Regions from separate parts of the Treponema pedis genome, predicted to be linked through region 1. Evidence: riboswitches for the same ligand, from Rfam matches in the RefSeq annotation. Region 1 holds a riboswitch; the other holds the start of a gene.

The links. A riboswitch is a leader RNA that binds a small molecule or an ion and turns the genes downstream of it on or off. The one in region 1 is predicted to bind cobalamin.
Positions count from the first base shown of each region.
Region 2: it holds a riboswitch for cobalamin, as region 1 does, so the genes downstream of both, DYQ05_RS00215 (ABC transporter substrate-binding protein) here and DYQ05_RS10100 (Glu/Leu/Phe/Val family dehydrogenase) in region 1, are expected to answer to the same signal.

Region 1 covers NZ_CP045670.1:2,193,491-2,203,459, forward strand. Annotated here, with positions in the region: gene ftsW (putative lipid II flippase FtsW) at 1-445, opposite strand, end outside; gene DYQ05_RS10075 (UDP-N-acetylmuramoyl-tripeptide--D-alanyl-D-alanine ligase) at 438-1,877, opposite strand; gene DYQ05_RS10080 (FtsB/FtsL family cell division protein) at 1,867-2,151, opposite strand; partial or broken gene rsmH (16S rRNA (cytosine(1402)-N(4))-methyltransferase RsmH) at 2,148-3,108, opposite strand; gene mraZ (division/cell wall cluster transcriptional repressor MraZ) at 3,114-3,548, opposite strand; gene DYQ05_RS10095 (ATP-grasp domain-containing protein) at 3,817-4,677, opposite strand; gene DYQ05_RS10100 (Glu/Leu/Phe/Val family dehydrogenase) at 4,786-6,024, opposite strand; cobalamin riboswitch at 6,346-6,544, opposite strand; gene DYQ05_RS10105 (YncE family protein) at 6,635-7,930, opposite strand; gene DYQ05_RS10110 (ATP-binding protein) at 7,943-9,706, opposite strand; gene DYQ05_RS10115 (DEAD/DEAH box helicase) at 9,885-9,969, shown strand, end outside.
Region 2 covers NZ_CP045670.1:51,956-61,924, forward strand. Annotated here, with positions in the region: gene DYQ05_RS00205 (pallilysin-related adhesin) at 1-340, shown strand, start outside; gene DYQ05_RS00210 (rhodanese-like domain-containing protein) at 412-1,128, shown strand; cobalamin riboswitch at 1,166-1,349, shown strand; gene DYQ05_RS00215 (ABC transporter substrate-binding protein) at 1,565-2,560, shown strand; gene DYQ05_RS00220 (FecCD family ABC transporter permease) at 2,572-3,642, shown strand; gene DYQ05_RS00225 (ABC transporter ATP-binding protein) at 3,643-4,407, shown strand; gene DYQ05_RS00230 (M28 family peptidase) at 4,977-5,945, opposite strand; gene DYQ05_RS00235 (Rpn family recombination-promoting nuclease/putative transposase) at 6,209-7,030, opposite strand; gene DYQ05_RS00240 (InlB B-repeat-containing protein) at 8,146-9,969, opposite strand, start outside.

The sequences.
Region 1 (9,969 bases):
AAGGGTCTTCATATTTATCATTCTTTTTATCGAAGAAATTTGCCAAAAAAAGCAAAACGGAAAATTTAACCGCTTCGGAAGGCTGAAATTTAAAACCGCCCAACTTTATCCAACGGACAGCCCCGTTGCGCATTTCTCCAAGCCCCGGAATAAAGGGTAAAATGCAAAGTAAAAAGGTAATTATAACAATTGCGGGAAGCATTTTCCTTATTTTTGAAAAATCCATAAACGTAAAAAACAGCATACCCGCCAAACCGACAACCGCATGCTTTGCCTGTTTAATAACAAAATACAATTGGTCGTCAAATATACGCTTGGCATAATGAATCGAGCCTGAATATAAGGTCGTATAACCTACACCGAATAAAAGCAGCACGGTCATTGCAAAAATAAAATCGTGTTTTTCAGGATTGATATTTTTTTTCGCTGCAATATATTTATTCATTCCCCGCCTCCGGTTTTAACACCTCTTCCAATCTCTCAAGCTCCAAGCCCCGCGAACCTTTTAATAAAACAAAATCGCCTTTATTTAAATTTTCTTTAAGCGTATTTTTTAAATTTTCAAATTCGTCCGTTTTAAATATGAACACTCTTTTATTTTTTTTATCGCAGTTTTTTAATACGAAAGCAAATTCATCTCCGAAAAAATAAATTATATCCGCTTCCGAAGATAAGACTTTTTCGGCAATCAGCTTATGACTTGCCTCCGATTCTTTACCCAATTCACGCATCGAGGCTAAAACATAATGCTTAACCCCTTCGGATTTTACCGAATTGCAAAAATCAATCGCCTCGCTCATAGAATCGGGGTTTGCATTATAACAATCAAAAAAACAGGTCGCAAGCCCGCGGATAATCTGAGATCTACCGAACAGAGGCCGCACGGCTTCCAACCCTTTTTTAATTTCACTTGCGGAAAAATTATCTTTTTCCGCCAAAGCGATACACGCCGCAGCATTGTCTATATTGTATTTTCCCGCAAGCGGGAATAAAATTTTTTCGTCTTTGTAAAATATAACGGAGCCTTCCGTTCCGTTCTCTTCTATTTTTTTTATATTGGAATTTTTATCCGCGGAATAAACATAAATCTTTCCGGCGGGAACGCTTTTTAAAAATTCCGTAAACTTACAATCGGGAACAAAGCCTATGCAATTATCCGTAAAATTTGAAAAAATTTCCTTTTTTTCCTCAGCAATTGCCTTTTTCGTGCCGAGAATACCGATATGGGCGGAACCTATGTTTGTAATAATCGCAGCGTTTGGTAAAAGAATATTTGCAAGCTCCGCAATCTCACCTTTTCTATTCATACCGAGCTCGAAAATTCCGACTTCGTGCTCCGGACGTACCGTAAAAACCGAAAGAGGTAGCCCCGTTTCCGAATTTAAATTACCCTTATTTACTGCGGTATTATATTTTAAAGAATAAATCGAAGCTAAAATTTCTTTCGTAGTAGTTTTTCCGCTTGAGCCCGTTACACCTATTTTATAAAGGCTCGGGAATTTCGTTAAATAAAATTTTGATGCCGCCTGAAGAGCATATAAATTGTTTTTTACCGTAATACAGCAAGCGTAATATTTTTTACACAATTTCTCAAGCGTAATCTTATTTTCTTCAAACCTTACATATTCGGTATCGGCAAAAAAACAAACGGCACCGTTTTTTAAAGCGTCTTCAATGTAAATATGACCGTCCTGTTTTTCTCCTCGTAAAGGAACAAAAAGAGAATTGGGCCTTACACCTCTACTGTCGATTACAACGGAGGTAAAACCGTTTACCGGCGAAAAATTAAACAAAATACTTCCGCCGGTACTTTTTACAAGCTCATCAAAAAATAAAAGAGTAAACTCACGATTTAAATTATCCGAATCAAAAGCCATGTTTCTCCTTCGAAATTTCTATACGTAAAATTTCCGCAGACCTAGCTTTCCGCATTTTTAATTCTTCCACAGCAATCCTTTCTATACGCTCAGGCTTCGATAAAATTGAAATACCGGAAATCTTTCTTTTATTTTCTTCGATTATTCTTATCTGTTCCTTATCGTAATCCTTCATTTCCCGCTCTACAGCGGAATATCTTGAAGACTGTAAAACCACAGCGAACAACAAAAGAGGAATCAACATAGTTAACACGACGGCGCTAATTTTTTTCATTTTGAACTCTCCTTACACCCGATTTTTTGAACGGCACGCAGTCTTGCACTGCGTGAAGGAGGATTATTTTTAATCTCCTCTTCCGAAGGCTCAATTCCTTTTTTAGTCAAAACAACAGCCCTGGCCCTTCCCCCACACTTACATATCGGCACATTATCGGGGCAAGTACAGTTTTTTCCCAACTCTCTAAAATATAATTTTACAATCCTGTCTTCAAGAGAATGAAAACTTATAACACCCAATTTACCTCCGGGCTCAAGAGCGGAAAACGCAAGCTCCAAAAGAGACGGAAGTCTGTTTAACTCTTCGTTTACGGCAATACGCAAGGCTTGAAAAGTCTTTGTTGCCGGGTGAAGTTTTCCGTGTCTACAGTTTTGAGGTACGGCATAATAAATACAATCGGCCAAATCTTTTGCAGTTTGAAATCTTACCTCTTCGCGCCTTAAAACTATTTTTGCCGCAATTTTACGGGAATAACGCTCTTCACCGTAATTAAAAATCAAATCCGCCAAAGCCTTAAGCCTTTTCGGAATACGTATTTACAATATCGGCGGCACTTATTTTTGAAGAAGAATTAAGACGCATATCCAACGGTTCGTCCGCAGAAAAAGAAAACCCCCTTCCCGATTCCGTATAATGAAACATTGAAATTCCCAAATCCAAAAGGATAATATCGGGTCTTTGTAAATCTTCAGGATAGTTTTTAAAAAAATCATCGGACCAGCCTAAATAAAATTTTACACGCTCTCCGAAAGGCGACAACCTTTCCTTCGCTTTTTTTTGAATTGCGGCATCGGCGTCTATTCCTACGGCATTAAGATGAGGATATGTTTTTAAAAATGCTTCCGTATGTCCGCCTTCTCCCAATGTTCCGTCTACAAAAAGATTATCGGAACCGGCAGGTTTTAAGATTTTAAGACATTCATCAAGCAATACGGACGTATGAACAATTTTCATATAAACTATAAACCGATTGTACCTAAGCCTTCGGCAGCTTCCAAAAAGCCGGACTCGCTCTCCTTCAAATAATTTTCATATTTTTTTTCGTCCCACAATTCAAAATACTTTGAAAGCCCTAAAATTATACAATCCTTTTCGAGCCCAGCATATTCCCGTAAACTCTGCGGAACCGAGAGTCTTCCGGTCTTGTCAAATTCTATTTCCTGTGCCGGCGCAATTAACCTTCTTGTAACAATACGAGACTCGGTTTTGAATAATGAAGCCTTAGCCATAATTTCGTCGGAAAGTTTTTGCCATTCTTCGGGAGTAAAAAGCCAAAGACAGCTGTCGATTCCGCGCGTTATAATAAGGCGCGCTTCGGGTAATCCTGAACGTATTTTAGCAGGAAACATAATTCTACCTTTTTCATCGAGAGTATTCTTATATTCGCCTGTCATAACGCAGTTTACCACTTTATTCCACCTTTTGCCACTTTTCGGCACTTGTTTACATTTTATCACAAAATTTAAGAATGTCAAGTATTTTTTATAAAAAAAGTGAAAAAAATACAAATTTTTTGTAAAAAAAATGCAAAATTAAGAGAAAATCGTCTGTAAATTCGATAAAAAAGAGAGAGCCGATAATTTTTTTTAACTTTTAAGTGTTTTAAATTTATTATAGGTTAATTTAAAAATAGGAGACGCTCTATACTTAAAAGTCCGTCGTTTATGACAGCCGTTTTATAATACCGTCCGTTAGAGCCTCAAGGCCGGAGACGCTCTCGGTTAAGTATAGGTGAGGTTCGATTTGCTCCAATTCCAAAAGAAGGAAATTGTCGTTTTCGTCTTTTAAGTAATCAACCCTCATATAAAGGGGAAGGCTTTCCAACTTTGAAAGTATGTTTCGGATAAAAGATTTTTCTTTTTCGGAAGTTTGTACGGAAGTTGAGGAGCCGCCGAAATGTTTATGAATTAAAAAACCGCCCTTTGCCGGAGTTTTTTTCACAGTTAATGTTATTTTTCCGTCTATGACTATTGAAGAGTGCTCGCCGAAAGTTTCAATTGAAGAAATATATTTTTGAATTAAAGGAAGTTTTCCTTTTCCGATAATATCCGAGCAAGCGGCTTTTATCTTTTCTTCTTCATCTATTGAATATCTGTAAGTATCTTTTCCGCTTGCACTGATATTCGGTTTTATAACTACTTTTTTCCATTCCGAAGGAATATTGAGGTTATTAAGGTTATCAGCCGTAACGGTAGGCGTGATTTTAATTCCGGTTGTTTGTAAATCAAGTAAATACCGCTTATCGGAATTTTTTTCAATAATGTCGAGCGGATTATATAATAATGAAGAGTTTTCTATTTTTTTCATTTGCCGCAAAAATTCGGTAAGACGGCCGTCGTAATCCCAACAGGAGCGGATTATAGCCAAGTCATATTCGGAAAAATCCGTTGAGGTATCGCTCCAAACCGTAATATCGGCAAGGTATCCCCTGTTTTGCAGCTCGTTTTGTAAAAGTAAATCGTCTTTTGTAGGCTGTTTTTTATATTCGCCGCTTACCAAGATAGCAATTTTTTTTCTTTTCATTTTTAACCCCTCCCAGTATATTCAAAGCCTATAAACTTAAAAGTATATCTAAAAAAAGACGAAGCTGCAAGCCTTTTAAATATGGATAACCTTTAAACTGTATGCTTATTAAAAACCGGCAGCGTTACGTGCTTCCGCCAACTGTTTTAAAGCTTTTATATAACAGGCCTTTCTCATAGTAACCTTATATTCTTCTTTTAAATTCCATACAAAATCAAAGGCTTTTTTAATTTTTTCACATAGGCGGTTATTTACTTCTTCTTCACTCCAATAAAAGCCCTGTAAATTTTGAACCCATTCAAAATACGAAACAATTACCCCTCCGGCATTTGCAAGTATATCCGGAACTATAATAATATCTTTATTCTGTAAAATAATATCCGCTTCCGGGCTTACAGGTCCGTTTGCGGCTTCAACTATTATAGGAGCCTTTATTTTCTCGGCATTTAATTCGGTAATTTGATTTTCCAAAGCGGCGGGAATTAAAATATCGGTTTCAAGTTCCAAAAGCTCGGCGGAAGAAATATGCTTAAAATCGCCAGTCAAAGTATCAAGCCTTTTTTTATTTTTTATATGAGCCGTAACGGCTGGAATATCGAGTCCGTTTTCATTATAAATTGCTCCCGAACTGTTGCCCGCAGCAATAATTTTAGCACCTTCTTTAAACATAAGTTCCGCCGTAACACCGCCTGCGTTTCCCAAACCCTGAATAACAACCCTCTGTCCTTTTAAAGTTTTATTTAAACGTTTTAATACTTCAATACAGGCAACCGTAACTCCGCGGCCTGTAGCTTCAGCCCTTCCGAGAGAACCGCCTAAAGCAACAGGCTTGCCCGTTATAACGGCAGGCGTAAACTCGCCGACCGCCGCACTATATGTATCGGCAATCCAAGCCATAATTTTCGCATTTGTACCCACATCGGGTGCAGGAATATCAATATGGGGGCCGATAAATTTGGCTATCCGTCTTGCATACCCGCGGGTTAATTTTTCAAGCTCGTTTTCCGAAAGTTCCGAAGGGTTCACGGATATACCGCCCTTGCCTCCTCCGTAAGGAATATCGGCAACGGCACACTTAAAAGTCATCCATGCCGAAAGAGCGCGGACTTCATCAATATCCACATCTTTATGAAACCGTATGCCGCCCTTTGCGGGGCCTCTTAAAGTAGAATGTTGAACTCTATAGCCGTTAAATACCTTTACACGGCCTGAGTCCATAACTACCGGTATGGAAACATGAAGCTCTCTTTCGGGGCTGAGCAAAGTAATATAATCGTCTTCTTTTAAACCTGCCGTTTTTGCGGCATCTTCTATAGTTAAAACGAGTTTTTCGTAAGTATTTCCCATAAAATTCCTCATTACAAAAGTTTTAAATTCTTAAGGAGCTTCCCCTTATGCATATCCAAAACCTTACGGACTTTCTTACAGTTAAAGAAAACGATTTCGGCCGCAGGTATTGAAAAGGTAAAACATAAAATTTAACCGGAAATTATGTATATTCTAAGGGTATCGGAGAATATACGTGTGAAATGCATAAGAAAACTTGACAAAATCTTATACAACAGCACAAGGAGCAATATTCCGGAAAAATATAAATGTAAACACGATAAATTCTTGCAGGTAACTCCGTATCCAGGCGGAGCACTGCACGGACAAAGACGGGCGTCTTTACCCTCATAGTCATTGGCAGGTCTTACGGCTCGGAGGTCATCGCTTGTTTCCGCCTTCCCGGGCTATATTTAAATATCCCAGTGGCAATTTTGAAAACACGCTATCTCCTTACGTCAGCCGGACTGCTCAGGACTTTCACCTGATTCCCTTTTCACCGCTTCCCTTAAGAAACGGCACCAAGACCGAAATCGCTGTAATAATACTACCCGATTATTACACCGTTGTCAACCTCCTGAATCAAATCCGCAACCGATAAACTCAAATTAAGGTACGCTTCCCCTTCCCGTTAATTTTTTTTAAACACTCTGATACGGTTATCTAAAAAATCGGAAAGAACTATTGTTTTGCCGTCGGGAGAAATATCCAAACCCGTCGGCTGGTTTCCCGCTTCTACGCTTTCAATGCGGGTAAGGGTTTCGGTATCAATAATATCCAGTCTCCCCATTACATAGCCTTTATACAAATAGCCCTTATCGGGATTATTTGGCCCTCGGCATGAAACATATAAAAACTTTCCGTCAGGCGAAAGCTGAATAGTATTGGGGTGGCTGAAAACCTTTACAGTTTTTATAAGGCTCTCGTCTTTAAGAGAATAAACTTCTATAACCGCATTAAGCATATCCGAAACATAAAGCCGTCCCTGTTTATAATCCGTAACAATATGCCTTTTTGCACCTTTCATTCCCGATTCCGAAACGGTTTTAAAAGTGTCAAGCTCTTTTTTTATAAGGCGGCAATTTGAATTCCCCGCAGCATCTTCAAACTGAGCGCAATAGATAAATTTACCGTCTTCCGAAAAAGCCATTCCGCGCGGAACCGCCTTAGTTTTAATTTTTTTTTCTTCGCTGTAAGTTTCAGTATTTATTACGCTTATATCGAAGGTTTGCCAATTACTTAAATAAACCCTGTCGGTTAATGGGTTATAAGCCATAACCTTGCTCCATTTGCCGCTCGTTTTAACTGCGGTTTTATATTCAAAGGTTGTAAGATTAAAAACATGAATTAAAGCCGTAGGCATCTGACTTATCCAAAGTTCATTTTTATTTTTTAATACAAGGGCTTCTACAAAGCCGAGTTTTTCCGCATACTCTTTAGGAGGAGAAATTCTCTTTTTTTCTCCGGTTTCGATATTGATAATATCCGCTCCGTTTCCGTCGAGAAGGGCTACGGCAACGGTATCGGAATTTACAAAGGTTACGCTTTTAGGCTGCCTTCCCGTAGGAAAAAAAGCTTTCGTATCGAATTTTGACTCTTTCCGTGATAAGATTGCAAGAGCCTTAAGTGAAAAAGGAGCTTTTAAGTCCGCCGTTTTTCCAACATCGTTTTTTAACCTTATAAGCTCATCGGTTAAATTTACCGTACGGAATCCTTTATTTTTAACTTCAATAGCGGAAGCGGAATCTTTAAGTATAAGACGCACCTTTGCAAGAGTATTATCCTTTTCCAGCACTAAGGGTTTAACCGTTTTGCCGTCAACAAAAAATTCGGTTCCCGTAAAGGGCTGAACAATTAAATCAAAATTAAATTCCGCAAAAACGGAAAAGGTAAAAAGAAAAAAAACAAAGCTCAGTTTTTTCTTTATTTTTTGCATAAACTAATTCCTTTCTCCCAATAATTGCTTTAATTCCAAAATTTCCGAAGCCATAGCGGAGCGCTGCATAGATTGATATTTTTTCGGAATCATTTCCTTACTTGTACTTTCTATTGCCGCAACCAAATTTTGTAATTCAATTTCATTAGGGTATGAGGGCGGAATAAAATCGGCTATAATTTCTTCCAAGTCCTTTTGATGTATCATTGCCCGCCCTTCTACCGTGGCGCTCATTTTCGCCCGAACTAAAATCGCTTCAATATCGGCGCCTGAAATATCGAATTTAATCTTTTTTATAATTGCGGGAAAATTGACTTCATGCGTTTTAATTTGCAGTTTACGCTGTAAGGTTATAAATAAATCCAATTTTTCGGCATCGTTTTCAGGATAAAACAAGGCAAGGTGCTCTTCCGCCCTGCCCTGTCTCTTTAAGTCTATCGGAATTAAATCCGGACGGCAAGTTATTAAAAACCAAATTATTTTGCCGCGATATTCCGTATTGCCCATAAAATTTGCAATTTGAGCAAAAACTCTGGCGGAAGTACCTGAAATATCGTTGGTTGTTCTGTTACCCAAAACTACGTCCGCTTCATCAATCATAACAGCAACCGGCGACATTGCCTTTAAAATATTTAAAACTTTTTCAAGATTCGATTCCGTAGCACCCTGCCACTGAGAGCGGAAATTTAAAAGACGCACCATCGGAATACCTATTTCACCTGCAAAGGCGGAAACTATAAAGGTCTTTCCCGTACCTATCGGGCCTGAAATTAAGTAGCCCATCGGAAGGACATCGTTTCTTGCCCTTTGCAAGGCCTTTGCGGCAAATTTAAACCGTTTTTTTACAAAATCGTGCCCCGAAACAAGGGATAAGTCGTATTCCGTATCTATAAATTCCAAAAGACCGAGGGCTTCATTACGTATTATTTCCCGTTTTCTTTTTGCCAAATGCTCAAACGTTATGGGACAATCGTCCTGATAAGATTCAGCCGCAATTTGGTGTATATTCATTAAGTTTAAACCGGATGTTAAAACGCCCATACGTTGAGCGGTTAAACTTCTTTCGGTTAAAAGAATTTCTTCCTGATTTTGAAGATATTCTAAAAATTCTATACGGGTATCGGTATCAGGCAAGGGAATACAAACCTTTATAGTGGAAGGAGCTGCCGTAAGACGCGGATTTAAATCGGTTAAATTTTCGGTCATCATTATAATTGAAATATCTTCGCGGGTAAATGAAGGCTCGTGAGACCATCTGTTTAAGGTTACAAAGCAATACCTGTCGGTTTCACTCAAGCTGCCTATATCGTCCGCAGGAATAATAGTTTCGGCATAATCGATTATAAGCACAATGCGTAAATCTTTTCCGAAGTTAAGAACAAAATAGCGTTCCAAATAAGAAAAGGCAAGACGCGGGTCGGAGGAGATAAAGTCTTCCAAAGGAACATCGGGAAAAACCCTGTGCATTTCCTCAAGATAAGCCTTATACATAGCCTCGGTACAAAAGGAAATGCCTCCCGATTTATCGTAGTAAACAATTATGTTTTTATTCCCGAAAATTACCTCCGAAATATAGTCGCGTATTTTGACGAAAAGAAAACTTCCCGCAAAACCCGCCGCCTGGTGGGGCAAAAAATCTCTTATATTTCCGTGAACAAAATAAAGGTTGGCCGTCTTTGAACAATACTTTATTGAAAGCTCTTGCGCCCAACCCGGTAATTCCTGTATATAACCGCTGTTTTCTTTTATCAGCTGTTTCCCTGCCATAACCCCTCCCGAGAGCTACATAATACAACAAAAGGGTAAAATTTTCAAGATAAAGGCATAATTCCAACGGCATCTTTTAACTTATAGAACCGTTTATATTATCTTTTAATCGTATTTTTTTTAAGGATTCCTCATCTATAGAACTATTTTCCGCTATATGCTATACTCTAATTTAATTATGGAAATTACTTTTAAAGACCTGGAACTTGACGAAATAGTTTTACAGGCAATTGAGGCAAAGGGTTTTGAAGAGCCTACGCCTA
Region 2 (9,969 bases), 750 kb from region 1:
TACAAACAAACAAGATAAGGTTGAAAAAATAAGAAAAAAATTGGAACAGCCGGAAAGCAAATGGGAAACGCAAAACGGACAAACAATTTCTTTTACGGGAAATAAATATACTCTCACAAAAGACGGAAAAGATTCTTCAGGATACTTTAATATAATCGAAATTGAAAATAAAACCGTACTGCAAATGAAAACTTCGGAAAGTATGAATAAATTTTATTTAATCAATCTTGAAGAAAAAAATAAAAAGCAAATACTTACGTTAATTAAAATAAAACTGAACATAAACGAAATAATTCCAACCGGAGACGAACCGTCGGTATTTGTAAAAGATGCGGAATAGTTTATAATTATTCAAGTTGACATATATATTAAAACTCAATATAATTTAAATTAAATATTATGGAGAAAATGATGAAAAAGGTTTTTATTTGTTTTATCGTATCGGCCGTTTTTATTTTTACATCTTGTGCCGAAATAATAACTGTAATTGATGTAAAAGGTTCGGACTTGGAAAACTTAAATGCAGAAGGAACAAAAGACACTATTTTAATTATAGATACACGCCCGTATACGGAATATAAAAACGGACACTTGCCTAATGCAATAAATATTCCGAAAAGCGAAATAAATACGCGTGTAAACGAATTTGAAGATTGGAAAGAAAAACCTATTTATGTGTATGCCGATACCGATGACGACAGTTTTGAAGCTGCAAAGATTTTTGTCGAAGCCGGTTGTAAAATTATATATAATGCCGAAGGAATAAAACAGTATTCATACAAAACAATAAAATACGATTGTATGAGAGGTGTTGTTTTTGAACAAAAAATTAATTCTCCTAATATAATAATTATTGATTGCAGAACAAAACAGGCCTATGATATGGGGCATATACTCGGGGCAATCTCCATTCCGTCCATTCCCATTGCGGAATTTGAAAAAAATATTGCGAACCTTCCTAAAGATAAAAAGCTGTTTTTATATTGCAATGTAGGCTCCGCTTCGGCGAGAGCCGCACTGACATTATCGGAAGCGGGCTTTAAAGAAATTTATAATACCATAGACGGAGTTAGAGAATATCCTTTTAATCTTATACAGGAAGAAACTCCTCCGGACAAACGGCAATAATAACTTGACATAAATAAAAAAAACGCCTAAAATAATTTTACTTAAAACCCGTACCGGTACCGCAATTTCAGGTTTAAAAGGGAAGCACGGTGTAATTCCGTCACGGTCCCGCCGCTGTAAGAGTTCAATCTTTTTAAAAATATGTCACTGAGAAATCGGGAAGGCTTTAAAAAGGTGTTAAAGCTCGAAGTCAGAAGACCTGCCGGTATGCGGAATTATACTGTACTTTACGGTCGATAAGGTTCAGAATACAAATTATGTTTCTCATAAGGTTTTCTTTTTCAAAGTTCGTATTTAAAAAATTTATACTTCTTTGAAATCAAAAAGTATATTAAGAAGACTTTATAAATTTTTACTGTACTCTGTTATTTTTAATGCACACGTAAAGCGGTTTAAATTTAAGGTTTTAATCTTTTTATTTTCAAGGGGAAAAATTATGAACACCAAAAAGAAAATTTTCCGTTTTATGTTTCTTTTATCGGCGACGGTTATTTTTTTAAACTGCACAAAAAAAGAAGAAATGCAAAATGCAGGCGATTTTATGCAACCTGCCGGCGACGCTTATCCCGTAACAATTACCACCTACAATTATGCGGGAGAACCTATTGAATTGACTTTTGAAAAAGCTCCTGAAAAGGTTATAGCTTTTTATCAAAGTCCGATTGAAACTATGCTCGCTTTAGGCCTTGCAGACAAACTGATTCTTGCGGTAGGTCTTGACGACCCCGTAAAAGAAGAATTCAAAGAAGATTTCGGTAAGGTTAATTATAAAGACAAAAGACCGTCGAAAGAAGAAATTATAGATATGGAACCCGATTTTATTTTCGGCTGGTCATCGCTGTTTAATGAAAAGCGTTACGGCGATGTAAACTTTTGGCACGAACGCGGTACAAAAACATATATTTGGCAGGATTCCGGTTTAAAAAAACAAGAGTCGGTGGAAAACGAGTGTCAGGATATTCTCAACATAGGCAAAATTTTTAATGTAGAACAAAAAGCGCAAGATATTGTCGATAAGATGAAAGCCGAAATAGAAGCCGCAAAAAAATATGTTGAAGGTAAAAAAAAGGTACTGGCAATTATCATTGAAGTTGAAAAAGAAGGACAGTACAGAGTCTACGGAGCAAAAACAATCGGAGGGGATATTGCCCTTCAAGTAGGAGCTGAACTTGTAGGTACAGATAAAGGTTATATAGGCAAAGAAGAATTGATAGAACTTAACCCTGAGGTTATATTTTCGGTATATTACGGAGACGCAATTATAAAAGAGCAAGCCGTAGATATGCTTATAAAAGATGAAGCCTTAAAAAGTATTTCCGCCTTAGAAAACAAAAAAGTATTACCGATTACTTTAAGTGAAGTATATGCAAGCGGAATAAGAACTTATGACGGAATAAAAACGATTATTGCAGGTTTATATCCCGAACTTTAAAATTCCTAAATATGAACAAAAACAATAAAGATAGAGTGCTGAAAGCGGTATTTATCTCTTCGGCACTCCTATTCCTTTTAGGGCTTCTTTTTGTTTCGATTGTTTTATCGATAGGATTCGGAGCGGTACGCATTGTGCCTAAGGATATCCTTCAAATAGTTCAATTTAAAATTTTCGGAACGGGAACGCTTACTGCCGTTAAAAAATCCGCTATCGATATTGTATGGGTTATAAGGCTTCCGAGAATTATCTTAGCCTGTCTTACGGGTATGGGGCTTGCTCTTACAGGTGTAATTATGCAGGCGGTCGTAAAAAATTCTTTAGCGGACCCTTACATACTTGGCATCTCTTCCGGAGCTTCACTCGGAGCAACCCTTGCCATCGCTTTAGGAATAGGAAGCGGTTTAGGCCCCAACTACGTAGGTCTTTGCGCCTGTTTTTCAGCCTTCGCGGCATCTTTAATTGTAATGAAAGCCGCAAATATCAACGGAAGAGCAAATTCCGTAAAACTTCTTATGGCCGGAATTGCGGTAAGCACAATTTTTTCAGCCTTTTCTTCATTTATCGTCTTTACCGCAAAAAATAGGGAAGCTATGCGCAGTATTTCATTTTGGCTTATGGGCGGCTTCGGAGGTGCAAAATGGGAAAATCTTGGCTTATTGTCAAGTATTATACTCGCAGGGGTTTTCTTTTTTATGACGCAATACAGAACCCTTAATCTTATGCTTTTAGGAGACAGCGTATCCATTACCCTCGGAAAAGACCTTCATTATTATAGACAGGCCTATTTACTTTTAAGCTCGATTATAGTCGGGTTTTTAGTATACAATGCGGGAATTATAGGCTTTGTAGGTTTAATAGTTCCGCACATTGCCCGCATTTTTTGGGGAACTAATCATAAAAACATAATACCGGCCTCGGTTTTAATAGGAGCCGTAATTCTTATATGGGCAGATGTACTTGCCCGCTCAATTTCTTCATTAGGAGAAATTCCTGTAGGAGTGGTTATTTCTCTCATCGGAGCCCCCGTATTTTTATATCTTTTAATAAACAAAGAATACGGTTTCGGAGGAAGGACATAGATGACCTTGGAAAGTACGGCCTTGTCATTCGCCTTCGGCAATAAAGATATTTTACACGGTATCACTCTTTCGATAAAAAATAAGGGCATAGTCGGAATTATCGGGCCTAACGGCTCGGGGAAAAGCACCTTGTTAAAATGCCTTTACAGGGTTTTATCGCCTAAAAGCGGCATTATAATGATAGACGGAAAAAACATAAAAGAATACCCTTTTAAAGAAACGGCAAAAAAAATAGCGGTAGCGGCTCAACATAACGAAACTCATTTTGATTTTAACGTACTTGAAATGGTTTTAATCGGACGCTCCCCGCATAAGCGGTTTATGGAAAGGGATTCCGCAGAAGATATTAAACTTGCATACACTGCCTTAGAACAGGTAAATATGGAATCGTTTGCAGACCGTAATTTTTCCGAGCTGTCAGGAGGCGAAAAGCAGAGAATAATTTTAGCGCGAGCCCTGGCACAAAATACCGATTGTCTAATTCTCGATGAACCGACAAACCACTTGGATATAAAACACCGGCTTCAGTTTATGAGTCTTGTAAAAAAACTTAACATAACGGTTATTGCAGCTATTCACGACCTTAATATTGCGGCGATGTACTGCGATAAAATATATGCATTAAAAGACGGAAAAATAATAGCTCAGGGAGCCGTAAATGAAGTAATTACAAAAGATATAATAAAAACCCTTTATGAAGTAGAGGCTGAAATAATATATTGCAAAAAAGATGATAGACCGCATATAATTTATAAAGAAATTTAACTAAAGGTTTATGCGGACAATTTTTATTTTAAAACAATAGAGCTTGCCCTTAGCGAAAAAAAGCTATAGACTCGGTAAAAGCTTAAGTTATAATAAAAGACATTGCCTATACAAAATAATATTTTATAATTCTTACGGTTATTAACTTTAAAGGAAGTTAAAAGTGGAAAAATATAATAATAAAAACATAATTAACCACGGGCGAACTTAACGTATATATCAAAGATAGTGTGTAAATAAAAATAAAGTTTTAGGATACGATAAACGGCTTAGATGATAATGTTGCACAGGCACAGCTTGATGCATTAAAAAAAATAGATATTCACTCAAGAAACTGTTCGGCTGTTATTGTATATATTGTAATACTCTTCCGGTTGGCAGGCTGTACTAGACGGTTTTTTCTATAAAAGCTGTCGGGTTATCATACCAGCCTAATAATAAAAATTACAATTTAATTGTTATTCTTAATTAAAGCCATGAATATCAAAACCGAACTACCATTTAAACTTACTTAAAAATTCGTAAATTTAAGTTTTTTTCGGATTTATTCTATAAAAAATTTACCGATTTTAAATTCCCGCTAAACAATGTAAGTAATTTTCGATAAGAAAGAATGCCGAGGGGGTTAGAGTTTCTGCAGTATCGTATATTGTGTGCATAAGCTGCCAAGTTTGAGGAATTATATTTTTAAAAGGAGAATTTTTTTGAGGTTTTTTATTTTTAATTATCAGCTCTATTAAACTATGAATTGCCGTTTTGTTTTTTTCTTCGGTAAATTTAAAAAAATGAGAAGAAATATTTTTAGGTAAATATTGTAAAAGCAATTTTGCTTCATCGTAAGGCAATACGGTAATAACTTGAGCGGATAAACCTGAGGCAATAAATCCCGCATTATCACTGTAAGGCGTCAAAAGTGAAAGCCAGTTATTCGGACAAGCTTTTTCGGCATAAGCACAAGCTTCCGAATGTAAAATATCTAAAGCTAAAACTCTTTCCTTAGGACGCCCGCAAATACCGGATTGGGATAAAATTAAGGTATCTCCCCTTCCGCACATATCAAAAACAAAAATATCGGAGTTTTCCATTCCAAGTTTTTTTAAACCCGTTCCAAGTAAATATGAACCCTGCTTTGTTATGCCTTTTGCCCCGGCTTCTTCTCCGTCAGTAAAAATTATTATTATGTTATGCACGGAATTAATTTTAAGAAGGGTTTTTGCAAACAACATAAGTTGAAAACAAGCCGCAGAATTATCGTTTGCTCCTTCCGTGTTTTTTTCACGGTCATAATGAGCAACAAGGGTTTTTACCTTAAAAGCCGAACTGTAATTTTGCGGTGAATATTTAATTATAATGTGTTTCTTTTTTGCAATCGGTACAACCTTATGAGGAATTTCGTTTTCAGTAAGCCAAGCTGAAATAAAACCGCATCGGTCCATTCCAAGTTTTAAAAATTCAATAAATGCGCCGGAATTTATTCTACCGATGTACCGAACAAAAGCGGCTGTTAAAGATTTTTCTTGAGTATTTTCGCTAAACATTTTAAACCTGTAAATCGATAATTAACAATTATCATAAATATAATATCCGCTTAAACACGCACTTTATCAAGCTGTCTTTTATCTACGGCTCAGCTGTTTTTAAAATCATAGTTAAAAGTTATAAATATGCGGCATGGATACCGCCAATTTTATACACTGTCTAGTTTGCTTGAAAATTTATTTTGCAAACCCGCATTATTATATGCCGTTTCTCAGCCTTGCAGATTATTTTTTAATCTCTAATGCCCGGTTACTAAAGAGTTTTACAGCTTTTCTATTTCCTCTTTAGTTAAACCGGTCGCTTGAATTATTTTTTGTACCGAATCGCCAAGCCGTTTTAGTATTTGAGCCGTTTCCAGTTTCGTTTGCCTCGCTCCGTCGGAAAAGCCTTCGCTTCTGCCTTGTGCTATACCTCTAGCAATTCCTGCCTGTATTCCAGCTCTTCGTGCGTCCATTTCAAATGCTTGTATATTCATATATTCACGCCTCCTCTCTTCATCGGTTTTAGTTTTGCTCACTTGTTCTTCCAACCGTTTTGTAAAATCCGTATCCGGACTTTTTCCATTCATATAGTTTAGAAACCCTTTCAGTTCAGTGTCTGCTTCTTTTTCAGCAGCCTTGCTGTTGACTATAATTTTGGTCGTTCCGTCTTGAAATATTTGACCTGTTTCACTGCATATTGGTTGAATTGTATAAAGCGGTAAGCCTTGATTTAGGTAGTCGAATGTGCAAAAAAAGATGATGAACGTATCCGGTAAGTCGTTGTAGTCGTTTCCTTTATTGAGTGAGCTTTCATCAATTGCACATTGATAGTAGCGCATTCTTACGGGAAGATTCTTTTGGTCGGTCGTCTGCATTTCGATGTCGTAAAGCTTACCCGTATCATCTTCTATCATTAAGTCGAGGCGGACGCTTTTTGAGCCGATTTTGTTGTCTACGGCTTTTTGGTGAATGATTTTTACGATGGTGCCGACCCTATTTTTTAGAATCATCGTTAAAAGTTCTTTACACAGTTCTTCGTCTTTCATTACCGTGCAGAACATAAAATCGTCCGCTATTGTCAGTTCGTCAAAGCTCTTACTCATCAGCCTGTCCCTCCTCACGGTTAAGTATAGCATAAGATACGGAGATTTAAAAGGGGGAGAGGCGAACCGTGTTGTAAGGGGAAGGTTCCCCTTAGACCCCTTCGGTTTTGTAGGGGGAAAGAGAGACACTTGTCAGACGCAAGTTTCCCTCTTTCCCCCTACGACCCCCTATCTCCTTTTCAACGCTGCCAAAGGGGTGTCCCCTTTGGAATCCCCGGTATTTAACCGTGTGATGTTCGATTAAAAAGGTACGTTACGTACCTTTTTGGGCTTCGAGTTTTCTTGCAGAAAACTCGCGCCGGGGCTGTTCCGGCGGACGTCCTGTCCGCTCCCGCTTAGGTTTTTCAGGCAAAGGCGCTGACGCGCTTTGCTTGTGTGTGAGGGGCGGTTTTGCCAATCGGTAAGGCGTGTTTGCTTTACCGATATCCTTTTCTCAATGTTCAATGTGTAATTTAATTACCAATTCCTTATTCCCTCTTTGCGTACTCTGCGTGCCTTGCGGTTTTGTTTTTAACCGCTAAGAGCGCAAAGTCCGCTAAGGTCTTTAAGGTGCTACTGTTTTCCTCTCCCCCTCGTTTCTCTTTGCGTGCTCTGCGAGCTTTGCGGTTGTATTTTAACCGCTAAGAGCGCAAAGTCCGCTAAGGTTTTCGGGGTACCGCTGTTTATAAGCCCCTATTCCCTCTTTGCGTGCTTTGCGGTTTTATTTTAATTGGTAATTAAATTACACATTGAACATTGAGAAAAGGATATCGGTAAAGCAAACACGCCTTACCGATTGGCAAAACCCTTATTCCCTCTTTCTCTCTGCGAGCTTTGCGGTTTTATTTAACTGCTAAGAGCGCAAAGGGTGCTAAGGCTTTTCAGGGTGTTGCCGTTTGTAAGCCACTCTGTTCTTCTTTGCGTGCTCTGCGAGCTTTGCGGTTTTATTTTAACCGCTAAGAGCGCAAAGACAGCTAAGGAGTTTCGGAGTGTCGTGTAAAATAAAACCGCAAAGCACGCAGAGCACGCAAAGAAGAAATAGAGAGCTTGCAAAGTTTTGCCAATCGGTAAGGCGTGTTTGCTTTACCGATATCCTTTTCTCAATGTTCAATGTGTAATTTAATTACCAATTACCCCTACTGATTGTCTTCCCATTTTATGGAGTAGTAAACATCTACATCGCCATTCTCGCTGCGGACTTCATATACAAAATCTTTTGTCTCATTTAAGTGTATCTCTTGGCTCTCAAACTTCAGACAATCCCTGTCATAGTCGTAAAAAATAGTTTTAGTTGTATCCGCAACAATGTCATCATCACTACTATGGTCTTCTTCCATTATCAAAAAGTAAATCGGCACCATCCTATCGCTGTCAAAAACTATGGCTTCTCCGCTTTTGTTTATGTTATATGTTGCTCCAGGTTTCTTAGGTTTCCACGAGTTATGATGGGTTAGAACATGTACCTCTCTATTATCAACTTTCAGTGTCCAATAATATTCGGCATCTGTAGTACCATCATGCTCTTCTATACTGATAATTTTATCAAAGGTAACCGTCAGTTTTCCTTTTACAAACTTTATGTCATTGCCTACCTTTTTATATCGCCAGTATTTGTTGCCGCTTTCAGGCGTTACCGTAAAGTTTTCTTTTTTAGCCTCAATTCCCGTTGCAAGTACTCTTCCGTCCGTGTAGCCGGCAGGCGTTATTTTTGCCGCAGGTTTATGAGTTAATGTGCCGGTTACCTCTATCTTTGTGCCGTCTGTAAGGTACACGTCGTTATTTTGGTCAACTTTTGCGCTGCCCGACATTTTAAAGGTACTGCCCGATGCTACGTGTACACCCTTGCCTTCGGTAGCGGTACAAGCTGTTATGGTGCCGCCTTGCATATTGAAGGTGCCGCCCGCTTCTACGTGTACGCCGCCGCCTGAGCCCGCCTTTCCGTTTTTAAGCGTTACTCCGTCTTTAAGGGTGAGCGTTTTGCCGTTGGGAATCTTAAAGATACCCGATTTTTGCGCTGCGTCGAGCGTAACGGTTCCCGATTTGGGCTTAACGGTGAGGTTTCTGCCGACGGTTATTTGCCCCGAATCAGCTCCGCCTGTTGCCGTTATATTTCCGCTTATGAGCAGAATAGAGGCGCCGTTCGGTTTTTCCGCTTCCGTTTTGAGTTTTTGCCAAGCGCCGCTGCCCCCTGCAATTTCAAGTTCGTTTGTAAACCTAACCGTTACGGTTTTATTTTCCTGTATGTTGGAAAGCGTTGCAGTAGTGCTGTTTGCAGGCGTTGCCGTTACACCGCTCCAGTTTTCAACTTCCCAGTCCGGATCGGGTGTTGCGGTAAAGGTAACGCTGCCGCCGTGCGTAACTTCAATGCTGCCGCTTGTTGTCGGAGCGTTTGAGCCGGCTTGAAGAGTTCCGCCAGCTCCGCCTTCTACGCTGAATGTTACGGTGTAGGTCTTCTTCTTAAACTTCACCGTTACGGTTTTATTTTCCTGTATGTTGGAAAGCGTTGCAGTAGTGCTGTTTGCAGGCGTTGCCGTTACACCGCTCCAGTTTTCAACTTCCCAGTCCGGATCGGGTGTTGCGGTAAAGGTAACGCTGCCGCCGTGCTGTACGGTAAAGTTTTGACCAGCGCCTCCGCTTGCTATTTTTTCGGAGCCGTTGTATGTACCTTGCAGCGTGCCTTGACCGCCGTCTACCTTAAACGTTACGACGTAGGTCTTTTTCTTAAACTTAACCTTTACGGTTTTATTTTCGGTTATGTTGTTAAGACTTGCGGTTGTCTCACCGGGATTACCGCCCGATATAGAACCGCTCGGAGAAACCGTCCAGCTTTCTACTTCGTAGCCTACACTCGGCATTGCGGTAAAGTTTACGGAAGCTCCATTCGAAACGGTTAAGGTTTCCATACTGCTTCCGCTTGCTATTTTTTCGGAGCCGTTGTATGTACCTTTGAGTGAGCCGCC